Regions from separate parts of the Streptomyces sp. NPDC093064 genome, predicted to be linked through region 1. Evidence: riboswitches for the same ligand, from Rfam matches in the RefSeq annotation. Region 1 holds a riboswitch; the other holds the start of a gene.
The links. Region 1 has a riboswitch for ZMP and ZTP ahead of ACIQFZ_RS34110 (bifunctional 5,10-methylenetetrahydrofolate dehydrogenase/5,10-methenyltetrahydrofolate cyclohydrolase). Riboswitches for the same ligand answer to the same signal wherever they lie in the genome.

Region 2: it holds a riboswitch for ZMP and ZTP, as region 1 does, so the genes downstream of both, ACIQFZ_RS00550 (glycine hydroxymethyltransferase) here and ACIQFZ_RS34110 (bifunctional 5,10-methylenetetrahydrofolate dehydrogenase/5,10-methenyltetrahydrofolate cyclohydrolase) in region 1, are expected to answer to the same signal.

Annotation. Positions count from the first base shown of each region.
Region 1 covers NZ_JBIVPK010000044.1:53,307-63,257, reverse strand. The annotation lists gene ACIQFZ_RS34115 (glycosyltransferase) at 1-610, opposite strand, end outside; gene ACIQFZ_RS34110 (bifunctional 5,10-methylenetetrahydrofolate dehydrogenase/5,10-methenyltetrahydrofolate cyclohydrolase) at 718-1,566, opposite strand; ZMP/ZTP riboswitch at 1,588-1,673, opposite strand; partial or broken gene ACIQFZ_RS34105 (nuclear transport factor 2 family protein) at 1,915-2,058, opposite strand; gene ACIQFZ_RS34100 (hypothetical protein) at 2,277-2,423, shown strand; gene ACIQFZ_RS34095 (S-(hydroxymethyl)mycothiol dehydrogenase) at 2,559-3,644, shown strand; gene ACIQFZ_RS34090 (MBL fold metallo-hydrolase) at 3,644-4,273, shown strand; gene ACIQFZ_RS34085 (SDR family oxidoreductase) at 4,446-5,360, shown strand; gene ACIQFZ_RS34080 (SDR family NAD(P)-dependent oxidoreductase) at 5,526-6,332, shown strand; gene ACIQFZ_RS34075 (L,D-transpeptidase family protein) at 6,470-7,165, shown strand; gene ACIQFZ_RS34070 (hypothetical protein) at 7,322-7,507, shown strand; gene ACIQFZ_RS34065 (S1 family peptidase) at 7,569-8,948, opposite strand; gene ACIQFZ_RS34060 (DUF3800 domain-containing protein) at 9,079-9,951, opposite strand, start outside.
Region 2 covers NZ_JBIVPK010000001.1:126,258-132,293, forward strand. The annotation lists gene ACIQFZ_RS00535 (PLP-dependent aminotransferase family protein) at 1-147, shown strand, start outside; gene ACIQFZ_RS00540 (hypothetical protein) at 178-1,032, opposite strand; gene rocD (ornithine--oxo-acid transaminase) at 1,135-2,340, opposite strand; ZMP/ZTP riboswitch at 2,455-2,543, shown strand; gene ACIQFZ_RS00550 (glycine hydroxymethyltransferase) at 2,574-4,028, shown strand; gene ACIQFZ_RS00555 (hypothetical protein) at 4,095-4,820, opposite strand; gene ACIQFZ_RS00560 (hypothetical protein) at 4,873-5,610, opposite strand; gene ACIQFZ_RS00565 (hypothetical protein) at 5,904-6,036, opposite strand, start outside.

The sequences.
Region 1 (9,951 bases):
TGAAGCCGTGGTACACCGGCCGGCGCTGCCCCCGGCGGATGCGGCGGCCGGTGCCCGCGCGGGCGGGCGGCAGCCCCAGCCGGGTCCGCACGGCGGGTACGGCCGCAGAGAAGACCCGTTCCACGGCCAGGTTCACTCCATGTCCGGCGAGGCGGTTCGCAGCTCCGCCCCAGTGTCCGCCGCCCAGCAGCGGGGGCGCGAACTCCCTTGTGGGGGAGAGGGGTTGGAGATGGGCGCCGATGCTGGGCAGGTTCATCGCCTCGGCGATGGCGTGCCCGACCGGCCCGAGCGAGCCGGCGAGCAGCAGTACGTCGCTCTTCTCGGCCGCCGCGATCAGATCGTCCGTCATCCGGGCGATGGCCGCCCGCACCAGCCCCACGGCCCGCAGCACCTTGCCCGTGCCGGAGGCGCTGCGGTGGAGTCCCCGGCCGCGCGAGGACTCCAACTCGGCCCGCGGGTCCACCGGCAGTGGGTGGAAGCCGAGGCCCGAGCCCGCGACCAGCGGTTCGAAGCATCCGTGCGTGACCAGGGTGACCTCGTGACCCGCGAGAGCCAGGCCGTGCCCCAGGCCGGTGAAGGGGGCGACGTCGCCCCGGGATCCCGCTGTCATGATCGCTACGCGCACGACGGTCAGTATGGCCGCGCGGCCGCCCGCCGCCGGTGAACGACCCGAGGGGTGTCGGTGCCTTCACTCCTGCTCCGGCCCCGGTACGCCGGTCACACCCCGAGCTGCCGGGCGGCGGCCGTCACGGTCTGCTCCAGCAGCGTGGCGATCGTCATCGGGCCCACCCCACCGGGCACCGGAGTGATCAGCGAGGCCCGTTCCACGGCGGAGTCGAAGTCGACGTCGCCGACGTTGCCCGGGTTGTAGCCCGCGTCGATCACCACGGCGCCGGGCTTGAGGTCCTCGCCGCGGATGAGCCGGGGCCGGCCCACCGCGGCGACCACGATGTCCGCCTCGCGCACGGCGACCGGCAGGTCCGCGGTCCGCGAGTGGCAGTACGTCACCGTCGCGTCCCGCGCGAGCAGCAGCATCCCCACGGGCTTGCCGAGGATCGCGCTGCGGCCCACCACGACGGCGCGCCGGCCGCGCAGCTCGACGTCGTACGCGTCCAGCAGCCGCAGGATGCCGCCGGGCGTGCAGGACACGAACCCCGGCAGACCGAAGCTCATCGCCGCGAACGAGGCGCAGGTGACTCCGTCGACGTCCTTCTCGGGCGCGATCGCCTCGAACGCGGCCCGCTCGTCGATGTGCTCGCCGACGGGGTGCTGGAGCAGGATGCCGTGCACGGCGGGATCCTTGGACAGCGACCGCAGCGTGTCGACGAGTTCCTCGGTGGTGGTCGCGGCCGGCAGTGCCACATGGCGGGATTCGATACCGGCCCTGCGGCAGCGGTTCTGCTTCATCCGTACGTAGGTGACGGAGGCGGGGTCCTCACCGACCAGCACCGTCGCCAGACAGGGCGCCGTACCGGTGCGCTCGGTGAGTGCGGCGGCCTTCCGCGCGGTCTCCTCGACGACACGGCGGGCGAGCGCGGTGCCGTCCATCGGACGGGCCTGGGACATGGTCCACTCCTGGGCGTTCGGGGGAATTGCCCAGGCGCGCGGCTCATGACTCTGCGTGGGCCGCTCCCCGGTGGTGCTCCACCTCAGCGCCAGTCACGGCCCCGCCTCACCCTAACCGACACGGCCCGCCGCGGCCGAAGGCCGCGCACCGCCGTACGGCCCGGACGCGGCCTTCGGCCGCGGCAGCGAGCGGACCAGCGCGGCGGATGCCAGGCGAGACACCGCGGATGCCGGCCCCGGCAGGCGCGACCGCGCGGAGCGGGACCGGCCCAGGCCGGCGCGGGCCGGCGCGGGCCGAGAAGGTCCAGGTCAGACGGGAGCTGACCTGGAACCTCGCGGCCCTCCCGCCTATGCGTCCCAAGCCTGGATCAGTGTCTGCTCGGCGATCCTGCCGTCCCGCAGCAAGACCATGGACTCCGCGAAGACCCGGCCGCCGTCCGGGTACTGGCAGGACTCCACGTACGCGGCACGGTCGCCCCGCACGATGCCGCGGCGGAGCGTGTCGGTGTCGAAGGCGGGGCTTGCCGAGGCTGACATGACGACCTCCTCCAAGGGCCGCGGCCCGGCGAGGAGCGGGCCGCGGCAGGCCTCACAGTGCGAGACGCCTCCGCCCCGGCGGGCACGGCAAGCGCGGTCCGGGCGCTGCGCCTGACGGGTGAGCGCGGCTGCGGGCCCGTGTCCGGGCGGGTCCGGACGGAGTTGCCGAGGGCATGATCTGCACTCGACGCATCGTCGCCGCCGTCGGACTTGCCCTCTCGGTCACGGGCCTGACCGCGCTGCCCGCGAGCGCCGCGGGCGCCCCGTCCGTCTGCGGGCTCCAGCCCCTCGGCCTGCCGGTTCCCGCCATCCAGCACTGACCTTTCGCCCCGCGGGCCGGGCGCCCGTGCCTCACCCGCCCGTCCTTGCAGATCAGAGGCCCCCTCGGTGCCCTTACCGATCAGTCGGACGTAGGGTCGGGGGACGTACATCGCTCGACGGAAGGGACCACCACCATGGCGCAGGAAGTGCGCGGCGTGATCGCACCCGGCAAGAACGAACCGGTGCGGGTCGAGACGATCGTCGTGCCGGACCCGGGGCCGGGAGAGGCCGTCGTACGGATCCAGGCCTGCGGCGTCTGCCACACCGACCTGCACTACAAGCAGGGCGGAATCAATGACGAGTTCCCGTTCCTGCTCGGCCACGAGGCCGCCGGCGTCGTGGAGTCGGTCGGCGACGACGTCACCGACGTCGCGCCCGGCGACTTCGTCATCCTCAACTGGCGGGCCGTGTGCGGCAAGTGCCGCGCCTGTCTGCGCGGGCGGCCCTGGTACTGCTTCGACACCCACAACGCGCGGCAGCGGATGACCCTGACCGACGACACCGAACTCTCCCCGGCTCTCGGAATCGGCGCGTTCGCCGAGAAGACCCTGGTGGCGGCCGGTCAGTGCACCAAGGTCGACCCGTCGGTCTCCCCGGCGGTGGCCGGGCTGCTGGGCTGCGGCGTGATGGCCGGCATCGGCGCGGCGATCAACACCGGCAACGTCGGCCGCGGCGACTCGGTCGCCGTCATCGGCTGCGGCGGTGTCGGCGACGCGGCGATCGCCGGGGCGTTCCTGGCGGGCGCGGCGAAGGTCATCGCCGTCGACATCGACGACCGCAAGCTGGAGACCGCCCGCACCATGGGCGCCACGCACACGGTCAACTCCAAGGAGAACGACCCGGTCGAGGCCATCCGCGAGCTGACCGGCGGCTTCGGCGCCGACGTCGTCATCGAGGCGGTCGGCCGTCCCGAGACGTACCGGCAGGCCTTCTACGCCCGTGACCTGGCCGGCACGGTCGTCCTGGTCGGCGTGCCGACCCCGGAGATGAAGCTGGAACTGCCGCTGCTGGACGTCTTCGGACGCGGCGGGGCGCTGAAGTCGAGCTGGTACGGCGACTGCCTGCCCTCCCGGGACTTCCCGATGCTCATCGACCTGCACCTGCAAGGACGCCTGCCGCTGGACAAGTTCGTCACCGAGACCATCCAACTGGACGAGGTGGAGAAGGCGTTCGAGCGGATGCACCACGGCGACGTGCTGCGCTCGGTGGTGGTGCTCTGATGGCCACCCGCATCGAACGCCTCGTCACCTCCGGGCAGTTCACGCTGGACGGCGGCACCTGGGACGTCGACAACAACGTGTGGATCGTCGGCGACGACCATGAGGCCGTCGTCATCGACGCCGCCCATGACGCCGAGGCCATCGCCGCGGCGGTCGGCGACCGCCGGCTGACCGCCATCGTGTGCACCCACGCCCACAACGACCACATCGACGCGGCCCCGGCGCTCGCCGACCTCACCGGCGCGACCATCTGGCTGCACCCCGACGACCTGCCGCTGTGGAAGATGACCCACCCGAACCGGGACCCCGACGAGCACCTGGTCGACGGCCAGGTCATCGAGGCGGCCGGCGCCGATCTGAAGGTCATGCACACGCCCGGCCACGCCCCGGGCGCGATCTGCCTGTACGACCCCGGACTGGGCGTGGTCTTCACCGGCGACACGCTCTTCCAGGGCGGTCCAGGCGCCACCGGTCGTTCCTACTCCCACTTCCCGACGATCATCGACTCGATCCGCGACCGCCTGCTGACGCTGCCGCCCGAGACGAAGGTCCTCACCGGCCACGGCGACCCGACCACCATCGGCGCCGAGGCCCCGCACCTCCAGGAGTGGATCGCCCGCGGGCACTGAGCCAGGAGAACCGAGCCCGGAGCCCGGGTGGCGGGCCGCACGAGACCGAAAAGGCGCTCGTGCGGCCCGCCCGCGTTTTACCGATTCCCGCGCCGAAAGGCGACAGAAGATGTCCGGTTTCCCCGGCACCCTCGATGACGGCATCGACGGAAGACACATCGGGAGGTCGGACATGCCGGGCCCACTGGAAGGCAAGGTCGCGCTGGTCGCGGGGGCGACACGGGGAGCGGGCAGGGGAATCGCGGTGGAGCTCGGCGCGGCCGGCGCCACCGTCTACGTCACCGGACGCACCACCCGCGCCCGCCGCTCGGAGTACGACCGCCCCGAGACCATCGAGGACACCGCCGACCTGGTCACCGAGGCCGGCGGCCACGGCATCGCCGTACCGGTCGACCATCTGGAGTCCGACCAGGTCCGCGCCCTCGTGGATCGCATCGCGCGCGAGCAGGACCGTCTCGACGTCCTCGTCAACGACATCTGGGGCGCGGAGCACCTCTTCGCGTGGGACACCCCGGTGTGGGAGCACGACCTCGGCAACGGACTGCGGTTGCTCCGGCTCGCGGTGGAGACGCACGCGATCACCAGCCACCACGCCCTGCCGCTGCTGCTGCGTCACCCTGGCGGTCTGGTGGTGGAGATGACCGACGGCACCGCCGAGTACAACCGGGACACCTACCGCGTCAACTTCTTCTACGACCTCGCCAAGGCGTCCGTCCTGCGCATGGCCTTCGCACTCGGCCACGAACTCGGCCCGCGCGGCGCCACGGCGGTGGCCCTCACCCCCGGCTGGCTGCGCTCGGAGTTGATGCTCGACCACTTCGGGGTCCGTGAGGACAACTGGCGCGAAGCCCTGGACCGCGTCCCGCACTTCGCCATCTCCGAGACCCCGCGCTATGTGGGCCGCGCCGTCGCCGCCCTGGCCGCGGACCCGGACGTGGCCCGCTGGAACGGCCGTTCCCTCTCCAGCGGCGGCCTCGCCCAGGACTACGGCTTCACCGACCTGGACGGCAGCCGCCCCGACGCCTGGCGCTACCTCGTCGAGGTCCAGGACGCGGGCCTGCCCGCCGACCCGACCGGCTACCGCTGACCGGGCCCCGCCGAACCGCCGCCGATCGCGCCCCGCCGAGCCGCCCCTCGTTCGGGTCCACCGGCCACGACGCCGATGCGCGCCGGGAGTTGTGGGAGTCGCGAGGGCGAGGACATGCCGCGCGCTGACTGCCCGAGACGTCCTTCGGGGAAGTAGGTTCGGCGCATGACGGACAGTGGGCGGTTCGACGGACACGGGGTTCTCATCACCGGCGCGGGCCGGGGCATCGGTGCGGCCACCGCGCGCAGGCTGGCCGAGGAGGGGGCCGGGGTCCTGGTCACCGACCTGGACGGGGACGTGGCGGAGCACACGGCGGCGGCGCTGCGCGAGCGTGGACTCACTGCGCGGGCGCAGGCGTTGGACGTCGCGGACCGGGACGCGGTCCAGGCGGCCGTGGACCTGGCCGTCCAGGCCTTCGGATCCCTCGACGTCCTGGTCAACTGTGCGGCCCACTGCACGCCCGACACCCCGTTGTTCGAGGACGACCCGGAAGCGGTGTGGGCCCGCGACCTCGACATCACCCTGACCGGTGCCTACCGCTGCTGCCGCGCCGCCCTGCCCCACCTGGCGGCGGGCGGCAGGGGAGCGATCGTCAGCATCGGCTCGGTCAACGGCGTCCAGGACTTCGGCAACCACGGCTACAGCGCGGCGAAGGCGGGGCTGGCCTCGCTCACCCGCACCCTCGCCGGGCACGCCGCCTCCCGCGGCGTCCGCGTCAACCTGGTGGTGCCGGGCACGGTCCGCACCTCGGCCTGGGAGGGGCGGGAGGCCGATCTCGACCGGGTCCGCGGTCTGTACCCGCTGGGCCGGGTCGGCGAACCGGAGGACATCGCCGCCGCGGTGGCCTTCCTCGCCTCCCGCGACGCGGCCTGGATCACCGGCACCACCCTGACCGTCGACGGCGGCCTCACGGCGGTCAACACCGCTTTCCGCGCGGCCGTTCAGGAGGAGCGGGAAGAGGGGGACACCTGAGCGGTCCCCGCCTCGGCCGCGTCCGCCGGGAGCGTGTCACCGTTTCGTCTCGGCACGCGCCCCCTTGCAACCGATGTGCCCCGTCACGGGTCTAGGTGTCGGGAAGTGGCGGAACGCACCTAGGGGGCAAGGCCGTTATGAAGGACATCGGCAGGCGGGGAGCGGTCGTACTGGGCGTCACGGGACTGGTGGCGCCGCTCACGCTCGCGCTCGGTACCGCACCGGCACAGGCGGCGAGTTGCACGACGCAGGCGGGGCCGTACCAGAAGCAGGTGGAGAAGTTCCTCGGGCGGCCGGTCGACGGACGGCAGTCGGCCGCCGACTGCAAGGCCATCCGGGCCTTCCAGAACAAGCACGGCATCACGCCGAACATCGGCTACGCGGGTTCCGTCACCTGGGGCGTGATGAACCTCATGAACAAGCAGAAGGCCGTCGGCAAGAAGCCCAACAAGAGCGGCAAGTGCCCGGTGAACAAGGGCCGCATCGCGTGTGTCGACCTCACGCTCCAGCTCAGCTGGATACAGGACGGCAGCCGGCTCGTCTACGGGCCGGTGCCGGTGCGCACGGGACGCAAGGGGTACACGACCCGCACCGGCCTGAAGAAGATCTACTGGCGGGACATCGACCACGTCTCGACCGTCTACAACGTGCCGATGCCCTACAGTCAGTTCTTCGACGGCGGCCAGGCCTTCCACTCCGTCGGCCTGAGCATGTGGAATCCGCCGGGTTCGCACGGCTGCGTCAACATGACGCCGAAGGACGCCAAGAAGTACTGGTCGCTGCTGAAGAAGGGCGACGACGTGTTCGTCTACGGGCGCAAGCCGGGCACCTGACGGCATGTGCACGGGCACGGGCACGGCCGACGTCGCGACCCGTCGGCCGAGGGTGAACTCGCGCCGGTGACCTGCCGAATTGACGTGATGAGCAACACGGTCCGATATGCCCGTATCGCTCGTACTTATTCACAGCGCCTTCACGTCGGGCGGCATATGCTTCACGGCATGTCCACCAGTGTTGAACCCGTCTCCGAGCGATCGGCCGCGGAGGTCAACGAGGAGATCCGGGCACTGTGGCTCAGGTCGGGCGGGATACTGACCACCGAGCAGCGCGAGGAGTACCAGCGCCTGGTGATGGAGTGGGCCACGGCCGCCCCGCCCTCCGACAGGGCGGCCTGAGCCGGCTCCGACCTCTGCCCTCCGCCGCCGGTCCCGCCGTCGCCGCCATCCGTGCAGGCCGTCAGCTCCACGTCGCCGAGTAGTACCTCTGGTAGGCCTTGCGGTCCCGTTCCGCACGGATCCAGCGGGTGGCCACCAGGGCGATCAGACTGCCCCCCATGATCAGAAGACCCGGGCCGACGTTTTCGGGGTCGAAGAGCCGGGAGAGCAGCGCGGTCCCGTCCGGGGTGCCGGTCACCGGCGCCGAGGAGCCGGGGGAGGCCGCGCCGGGGGCGATGGCGCTGTGGGTGGCCGGGGCGGACGGCTCCGCGCTCTGCTCGGTCCTCTGCCGCGCGTCGGTCACGATCAGCCGCACGTCGAGCGCGGACAGTGCCTTGGTGACCGGCTGGAAGAACGTCGTACCGCCCCTTGTGCAGTCGCCGCTGCCGCCCGAGGTCACCCCCAGGGCGATCCCCTCGGAGAACAGCGGACCGCCGCTGTCGCCCGGCTCGGCGCACACCGTGGTCCGGATGAGACCCGTGACGGTTCCCTCGGGGTAGTTCACGGTCGCGTCCAGGCCGGTCACCTCGCCGTCGCGCAGCCCGCTCGTGCTGCCGCTGCGGAACACCCGCTGTCCCACGGCCGGATCGCCCGCCCCCGTGATCCGTACGCCGTTGCCGCCGCCGATCGCCACCACGTCGGCGCCCTGGCCCGCGCTGCCGGAGTCGTATCGCACCAGCGAGAAGTCGCCGCTCGGGAAGGAGCCGGCGACCGTCCTGCCGAGCTGCAGGTCGCCCTGGCCGTCGGCGAACCAGAGGGAACCGGTGGGCCCGCAGTGGCCGGCCGTGAGGATGAAGTCGGTCCGCCCGTCGGTCACGTTGAAACCCGCCGAGCAGCGCCCGCCGGTCGACAGGATGGGCTGCGCCCCGTTGAGTCGGGTGGTGAAGGCGCCCTCGGTGCGCTCCATGCGCACAAAGCCGCCGATCTTGCCGGCGACCTCGGTCATCCGGGCCCAGTCGGCGGCGGAGACCGTGCTGTCGCCCTCGACCGTCACCCGGTTGGAGCGGTAGTCCATCATCCAGGCCGTGCCGGCCACCCGGGGCGCCGCGCGGAGTGTCGCGGTGGCCGCCTTCAGCTCGTTCATGCTGTGCCGCACGACCTTCGCCTCGGCGCCCGCCCGCCGTACCTCAGCGGCCGCCCGCTCGTCGGTCACGGCGACCACCGGGCGCCCGTCGGAACCCATCCAGTTGCCCGCCGTGCGCGAGGTGCCGAGCCGGGCCACGAGGTCGGCGCCGGACGTGCCGGATGTGCCGGCCGGCCCCGCGGATCCGCGCGCGGCGGAGGCGCCGGGAGGCTCGCTCGCCATCGCCGCCTGCGCGACCATCGCTCCTCCCAGGAGGAGTCCCGCGACGGCCGTCAGCCGTGTCACCCGCCGGACGACCCGTCGTCGTGCGTGCCCCATGCATGGCTCCCGAACCCGAACGCGCGGTCTCAACACCGCGGGGCGCTGCGGTCGTTGAGCGCCCTTCCTCCATACGTGGCAGGGCACGGCCGCGTTCAGCGCTCGGATGATCTCCTTCTGGCGCGCCCGCTCAACAGGGGAGCCGCGCCCCCGAGCCGGCCCGCGTCTCCCGGCCGGGGCCGTCCGGGTACGGGCCGAGGCGGGTCCAGCTCGGGGCGTCTCCCCAGACGGAGGCCGCACCGACGTAGGGGCGCAGCAGGGTGGTGAGCACCGGGTCGCCGTAGCCGTTCAACTCGTCGGAGGCGAGCTTGCGGGCGACACCGGCGAGGAAGTCGGCGAGCTGCACCCGCGGATCCAGCCGCGAGTGGACGAGTTCCACGCCGTCCACGGTCACACCCCGCTGCCGGGCCGTCCGCAGGAGCCAGTCGACGCGGTCGGGAGTGAGCATGTTCTGCCGGTCGTGCACGAGCCGCACGGCGGTTCGCGGCGCGCTCCACAGCGCGGCCGTGCGCAGGATCGCGGGCAGCAGCGGGTTGAGCGCGGGGATCAGGGGCGGGCCGGCGGCGACCCGGGCCCGGTAGGCCTCGGCGCGCCCACGGCTGCCGGCCAGCCGCTCCAGAACCGCCGCGGCCGGCTCGGGAACCTCCGTACGCCGCAGTTCCTCGACACCGGTGAGGAAGGCGTCCACCGGGTCCACGGGCTCAGCGTCGCTCCTGGCCCGCAGCAGCCGGTTGGCCGCCCGCAGGAACCGCCGCCATCCGTCCGCGCCGAAGGCCTCCCGCCCCGCGCCGTACAGGGCGTTCGCGCCGGCCGCGTCCCCGAGCAGCAGATCCAGGGCCCGGTCCACCACGAAGAACGCCTTCTCGGTGAGGTCCACCCGGGCGTGCCCGTACAGCGGCCCGGCAGGGGAGAGCACCCACTCCAGCACCGCCCGGTGCTTCTCCCGCAGCAGATGGCCGGCCTTGTACTCCTCCGCGGGCGAGCGGATCCGGTTCCGTATCTC
Region 2 (6,036 bases), on a different contig from region 1:
CAGGGCCTCGCCCTGCACGGACTGTCCCGCTTCCGCCACGAGCAGGCCGCCGTGGCGCCGCTGGACGCCCTGGTCGTCGGCTATGGCACCCCACCGGACCACGCGTGGGCGGCGGCCCTGGACGCCCTCTGCCGGGTGCTGCCCTGACGGCCCGCCGGGCGGACCGTCGGGCGGTGGTCAACCCTCCTCTGCAGGCACCTTCCCGGTCGTTCTTTCCTCGGCCGGCGCCTCCCCGAACCGCGCCAGCGCCAGGGCGCCCGCCACCGCCACCGCGAAGCCGAGCACCGCGAGCCAGACCAGGCCTTCGCGGGTGCGGTCGCCCAGCCACACCACCCCGATCGCCGCGGGGCCGATCGTCTCGCCGATGACCATGCCCGCGGTGGCCGTGGTGACCGAACCGCGCTGGAGGGCCGAGGTCAGCAGCAGGAAGGCGGCTCCGCCGCCGAGGAGCAGCGCGTAGGCCGCCGGGTTGGTGAACAGCGCCGACACTGCGAGCGAGTCGATCAGCCGCACCGCCACCTCGACCACGCCGAAGCCGAAGCCCGCGCCCAGGCCCAGCAGCAGGGCACGGACGCGTTCGGGCAGGCGGCCGGCGACCGCTCCGAGCAGCAGCACGGCCAGCGCCGCCCCGAGCATCGCCCACCTCAGCGCCGCCGAGCCGTCCTCGCGGCCCTCCGTGCCCGAGGCCAGCCCCAGCATGGCCAGACCGGCACAGACGACGCCCACCGCCGACCACTCCATCGCGCTCAGCCGCACCCGCAGCAGCCGGGAAGCGGTGACCGCCGTCACCGCGAGGCTGGCGGCGAGGGCCGCGCCGACCACATAGATCGGCAGCGAGCGCAGGGCCGCGATCTGGAGCAGGAACCCGAGGCCGTCCAGGCCCAGGCCCGCCAGGTACCGCCACTGCTGCACCGCCCGCAGCAGTAGCGCCGCGTCCCCGCCCCCGCCGGTGTCCGCCGCGGCACGCGCGGCGATGGCCTGAAGCACCGTCGCCATGCCGAAACACACTGCCGCACCGAGCGCACACACCATTCCGAAGAGCACGAAGCGACTCTAGGGGAGCGGTGGATCGGCGCACCGCCCGGTCCGGCCGCTCGCACTGCCCGCTCCGGCCGGACTCCGCGTGCCAACCCGCTATGCGCCGAGCACCGCCCGCAGCTGGGCCAGCCCCCAGTCCAGGTCCTCCTCGCTGATCACCAGCGGCGGGGCGATCCGGATCGTCGAGGGGTGGGTGTCCTTCACCAGGACGCTCCGGTCCATCAGCTTCCGGGCGATCTCCCGCCCGGTCCCCAGCGACCGGTCGACGTCGACGCCCGCCCACAGCCCGCGTCCGCGCACCGCCCGCACCCGGCCCGTGCCGGCCAGCCGCTCCAGCTCGCGGTGCAGATGCCCGCCCAGCTCCGCGGCCCGTGCCTGGAACTCGCCCGAGCGCAGCATCGCGATCACCTCCAGCGCCACCGCACACGCCAGCGGGTTCCCGCCGAACGTCGACCCGTGCTCGCCCGGCCGGAACACGCCGAGCACCTCCCGCGAGGACACCACCGCCGACACCGGCACGATCCCGCCGCCCAGCGCCTTCCCGAGCACGTACACATCCGGCACCACTCCCTCGTGCTCGCACGCGAAGGTACGGCCGGTGCGCCCGAGCCCCGACTGGATCTCGTCGGCGACGAACAGCACGTTGCGCTCCCGTGTCAGCTCCCGCACCGCGGGCAGATAACCGGCCGGCGGCACCAGCACCCCCGCCTCGCCCTGGATCGGCTCGAGCAGCACGGCGACCGTGTTCTCCGTCATCGCCGACCGCATCGCCGTCAGGTCCCCGTACGGCACGATCTCGAAGCCCGGAGTGTACGGCCCGAAGTCCGCCCTGGCCTCCGGGTCGGTGGAGAAGCTGATGATCGTCGTCGTCCGGCCGTGGAAGTTGTTGCCCGCGACCACGATCTTCGCCATCTCCCCGGGCACGCCCTTGACCCGGTAGCCCCACTTCCGGGCCGTCTTCACGGCCGTCTCCACCGCCTCGGCGCCCGTGTTCATCGGCACCACCGACTCCATGCCGCACAGCTCCGCCAGCTGCTCGCAGAACGCCGCGAACCGGTCTTGGTGGAAGGCCCGCGAGGTCAGTGTCACCCGCTCCATCTGCGCCTTGGCCGCCTCGATCAGCCGCCGGTTGCGGTGCCCGAAGTTCAGCGCCGAGTAACCGGCCAGCAGATCGAGGTACCGGCGGCCCTCCACGTCCGTCATCCACGCGCCCTCCGCCGTGGCGATCACCACGGGCAGCGGGTGGTAGATGGGTGCGCTGTGGGCTTCGGCTGCGGCGATGAGGTCTTCCGTGGCGGTCACGGCGGCTCCCGAGGACGAGGGTCGCCTCCCCGGGAAGGGGAGGTTGTCCTCCTTCCTATCCTCGCTCGCATGGCGGACGCGGGAACTGCGCCGTGGGGTGCGCCCGGTAGGCTGACGACGGGCCGTGACTGGCGCGCTGGGATGGGACCGACCATCGGGGAGCGGCCCGAGCGGAAAGTGTGCCGTGCGCCTGGGCCGTAACGTGAACGTCGACGCCACGTCCGGAGGTCCCGATGCCTGAGAACACCGCGCCCCTGTCCAACGAGTCCACCGCCTTCCGTGCCGCCCTCGACGTGATCCGCGCCGTCGAGCCGCGCGTGGCCGACGCCATCGGCCAGGAGGTCGCCGACCAGCGCGAGATGCTCAAGCTGATCGCCTCCGAGAACTACGCCTCCCCGGCCACCCTGCTGGCCATGGGCAACTGGTTCAGCGACAAGTACGCCGAGGGCACCATCGGCCGCCGCTTCTACGCCGGTTGCCGCAACGTCGACACCGTCGAGTCGCTGGCCGCCGAGCACGCCAAGGAACTCTTCGGCGCCCGCCACGCCTACGTCCAGCCGCACTCCGGCATCGACGCCAACCTCGTCGCCTTCTGGGCCGTCCTCGCCCAGCGCGTGGAGGCCCCCGCCCTGGAGAAGGCCGGGGTCCGCCAGGTCAACGACCTCTCCGAGGCGGACTGGGCCGAACTGCGCCAGGCCTTCGGCAACCAGCGCATGCTCGGCATGTCCCTGGACGCCGGCGGACACCTCACCCACGGCTTCCGCCCGAACATCTCCGGAAAGATGTTCGACCAGCACTCCTACGGCACCGACCCGGCCACCGGCCTCCTCGACTACGAGGCCCTGCGCGCCTCCGCCCGCGAGTTCAAGCCGCTGATCATCGTCGCCGGCTACTCCGCCTACCCGCGCCTGGTGAACTTCCGGATCATGCGCGAGATCGCCGACGAGGTCGGCGCCACGCTCATGGTCGACATGGCCCACTTCGCGGGCCTGGTCGCCGGCAAGGTTCTCACCGGCGACTTCGACCCGGTCCCGCACGCCCAGATCGTCACCACCACCACCCACAAGTCCCTGCGCGGCCCGCGCGGCGGCATGGTCCTGTGCGACGACTCCCTCAAGGACCAGGTCGACCGGGGCTGCCCGATGGTCCTCGGCGGCCCCCTCCCGCACGTCATGGCCGCCAAGGCGGTCGCCTTGGCCGAGGCCCGGCAGCCCTCCTTCCAGGACTACGCCCAGCGCATCGTCGACAACTCCCGCGCCCTCGCCGAGGGGCTGACGCGCCGCGGGGCCACCCTCGTCACCGGCGGCACCGACAACCACCTCAACCTGATCGACGTCGCCTCCTCCTACGGCCTCACCGGCCGTCAGGCCGAGGCCGCCCTGCTCGAGTCCGGCATCGTCACCAACCGCAACGCGATCCCGGCCGACCCCAACGGCGCCTGGTACACCTCCGGCATCCGCATCGGCACCCCCGCGCTGACCACCCGTGGTCTGGGTACCGCCGAGATGGACGAGGTCGCCGGCCTGATCGACCGCGTCCTGACGGCCACCGAGGCCGGCACCACCGGCAAGGGCACCCCGTCCAAGGCCCAGCACGTCCTCGACCCGAAGATCGCGGACGAGATCGCCCACCGGGCCACGGACCTGGTGGCGGGCTTCCCCCTCTACCCGGAGATCGACCTCGGCTGACCCGTCCCCGCACGGGACTCACAGGTCACAGGGCTCACAGGGCACTGGACTGACAGGGCACAGGACTCACAGGTCGATCAGCTCCTGCCGTGGTTCCTCCCGCGGCGGTCCGGCACCGCGCCGGGCCGCCGCGCGGCATATCAGCAGCGTGCCGCCGGCCCCGGCGGCCAGCCCGCCGGCCGCCCACCACAAGTGATCACCCCGGCCGTCCGGACTGCCGCCCGGAGCCCCGCCGGACGGCGCATCGTCCGCGTCACCCAGCAGCCCCGTGCGGGCCAGCCGTTCGTACAGGTCCTGCGGCGCCCGGTGCCAGCGGATGTCGTCGTCCTCCACATCCGGGGCCAGGTCCGAGCGCACCCACGGTGCGCCGTCCTCCGCCACGATCAACTGGTCCTGCCGCTCCACGGCCACATCCCCTCCCGGCGGCCTGCTCGTCGCCGGCCACCCACCGACCCCGGTCAACCCCCACATCACGGTCACCCGCACCCCCGGATGCCGCCCCCGCGCCCAGGCGTCCGGCACCGGCTCCGTCCCCGTGTACGCCGGGCGCAGCAACTCCCGGAGCAGGGCGAAGTCGCGATCGCCCAGGTGCAACGCCCGGGTCCGCCCCGAGCCGCCCGCGACGACCAGGGCCACATCGGGCGCACGCGGCTCACCGCCCCCGTCCGAGGCCGCCGCGACCGCCGGCCCCCCGCAGAGCAGCACCCCGCACAGCAGCACCCCCACTCCGGCCACCGCCACCGGCAGCACGGAGATCAGCCACGGCGCCGAGCGCCCGCCGCGCAGTGCCATCCGACCACCCCCTCCGTCCTCCCGCGCACGTCTCTCGTCCTCGGCACGCGCCCTACACGTCACGCAGTTCCTGCCGGGGCCCCGGGTCCCGCTCCCGCCGCAGGCGGTCGAGCGGGAGCCTCGAAGCGAAGGGCCGCAGTACCAGCGCGAGCACCGCCCCGGCCGCCGCTCCCGGTATCGCCCACCACCAGTCGGTGCCGTCGCCACCCGCGGCCGGCACACTCACCCGCACCGTCTGCGTCCCCTCATCCGCGTCGGGTCCGGCGGTGTCCGGTGCGGCCGTCTCCGCCTGCCACGGCGCCGGGAAGATGCCGGTGTACCCCTGGCCCGCGGCCGAGGCCTTGCCCATCACGCCCAGCTTCGCGAGCAGGGCTCGCAGCCGGGCGGGCTGCTCGGCGCGGTGCCAGTAGCCGTTCATGGACTCGGGCACGTTCGCCGCCGTGTGGATCCAGACGGCGCTGTCGCCGGTCACCGGGAAGACCTGGTCGAGTCGCCACGGTGATATGTCGTGCGCCAGCCAGGTCACGTTGATCTGCCGGGCGTGGACCAGGTCGGCCTCGGGCGGCTTGTCGCGGCTGCCCGAGCCCGCCGGGCCCAGGAGCCTCTCCAACTGCCCGTACTCCTTCGCGGAGTAGTACAGCGCGCCGGCCTCCCCGCTCTGCGGCGAGGTCACCAGGACACTGGTCGGACCGCCCGCCGCCGCGGAGGACGCGCCCCACACCATCACGGCGAGCACCATCGTCAACGCGCCCATGAGCGCGGTCAGTTCACGAACCCTCCACCTGCCCATCCGAACCCCCACCGGCCGAATCCGGCGCGGCCCGCCCCGGGCCGCGCATCACTTCTGGTACACCGCCCGGCCCGTCCGGGTTCCCACCCCGCGTCACCAACCTGTCCGATCGGCACACCTGGGCCCTGTCGTCACATTCCCGCCTGCCCCGCGACGCCTGGCACGCACTCTCGCCACACCGGGCGAAAGCCCAAGTACGTCCAGTACGAGGACTTCCGCCCGGCACGCCGAGAGCACGCACCAGACGCCGCGGAGCCGCCCTTCGGGCGACGACGGGAATGTGACGACAGGACCTAGGGCGAAGGCCGCCCGGAAGTCCCGGACTCCAGCACGCCCGACCGGGCGATCCGCGTCGCGCGCGCCTTCGACGCCACTCCCTCCAGCCGGAGCGTCACGGCGTCGTCGCCCCTCCCGTGCATCCACAGC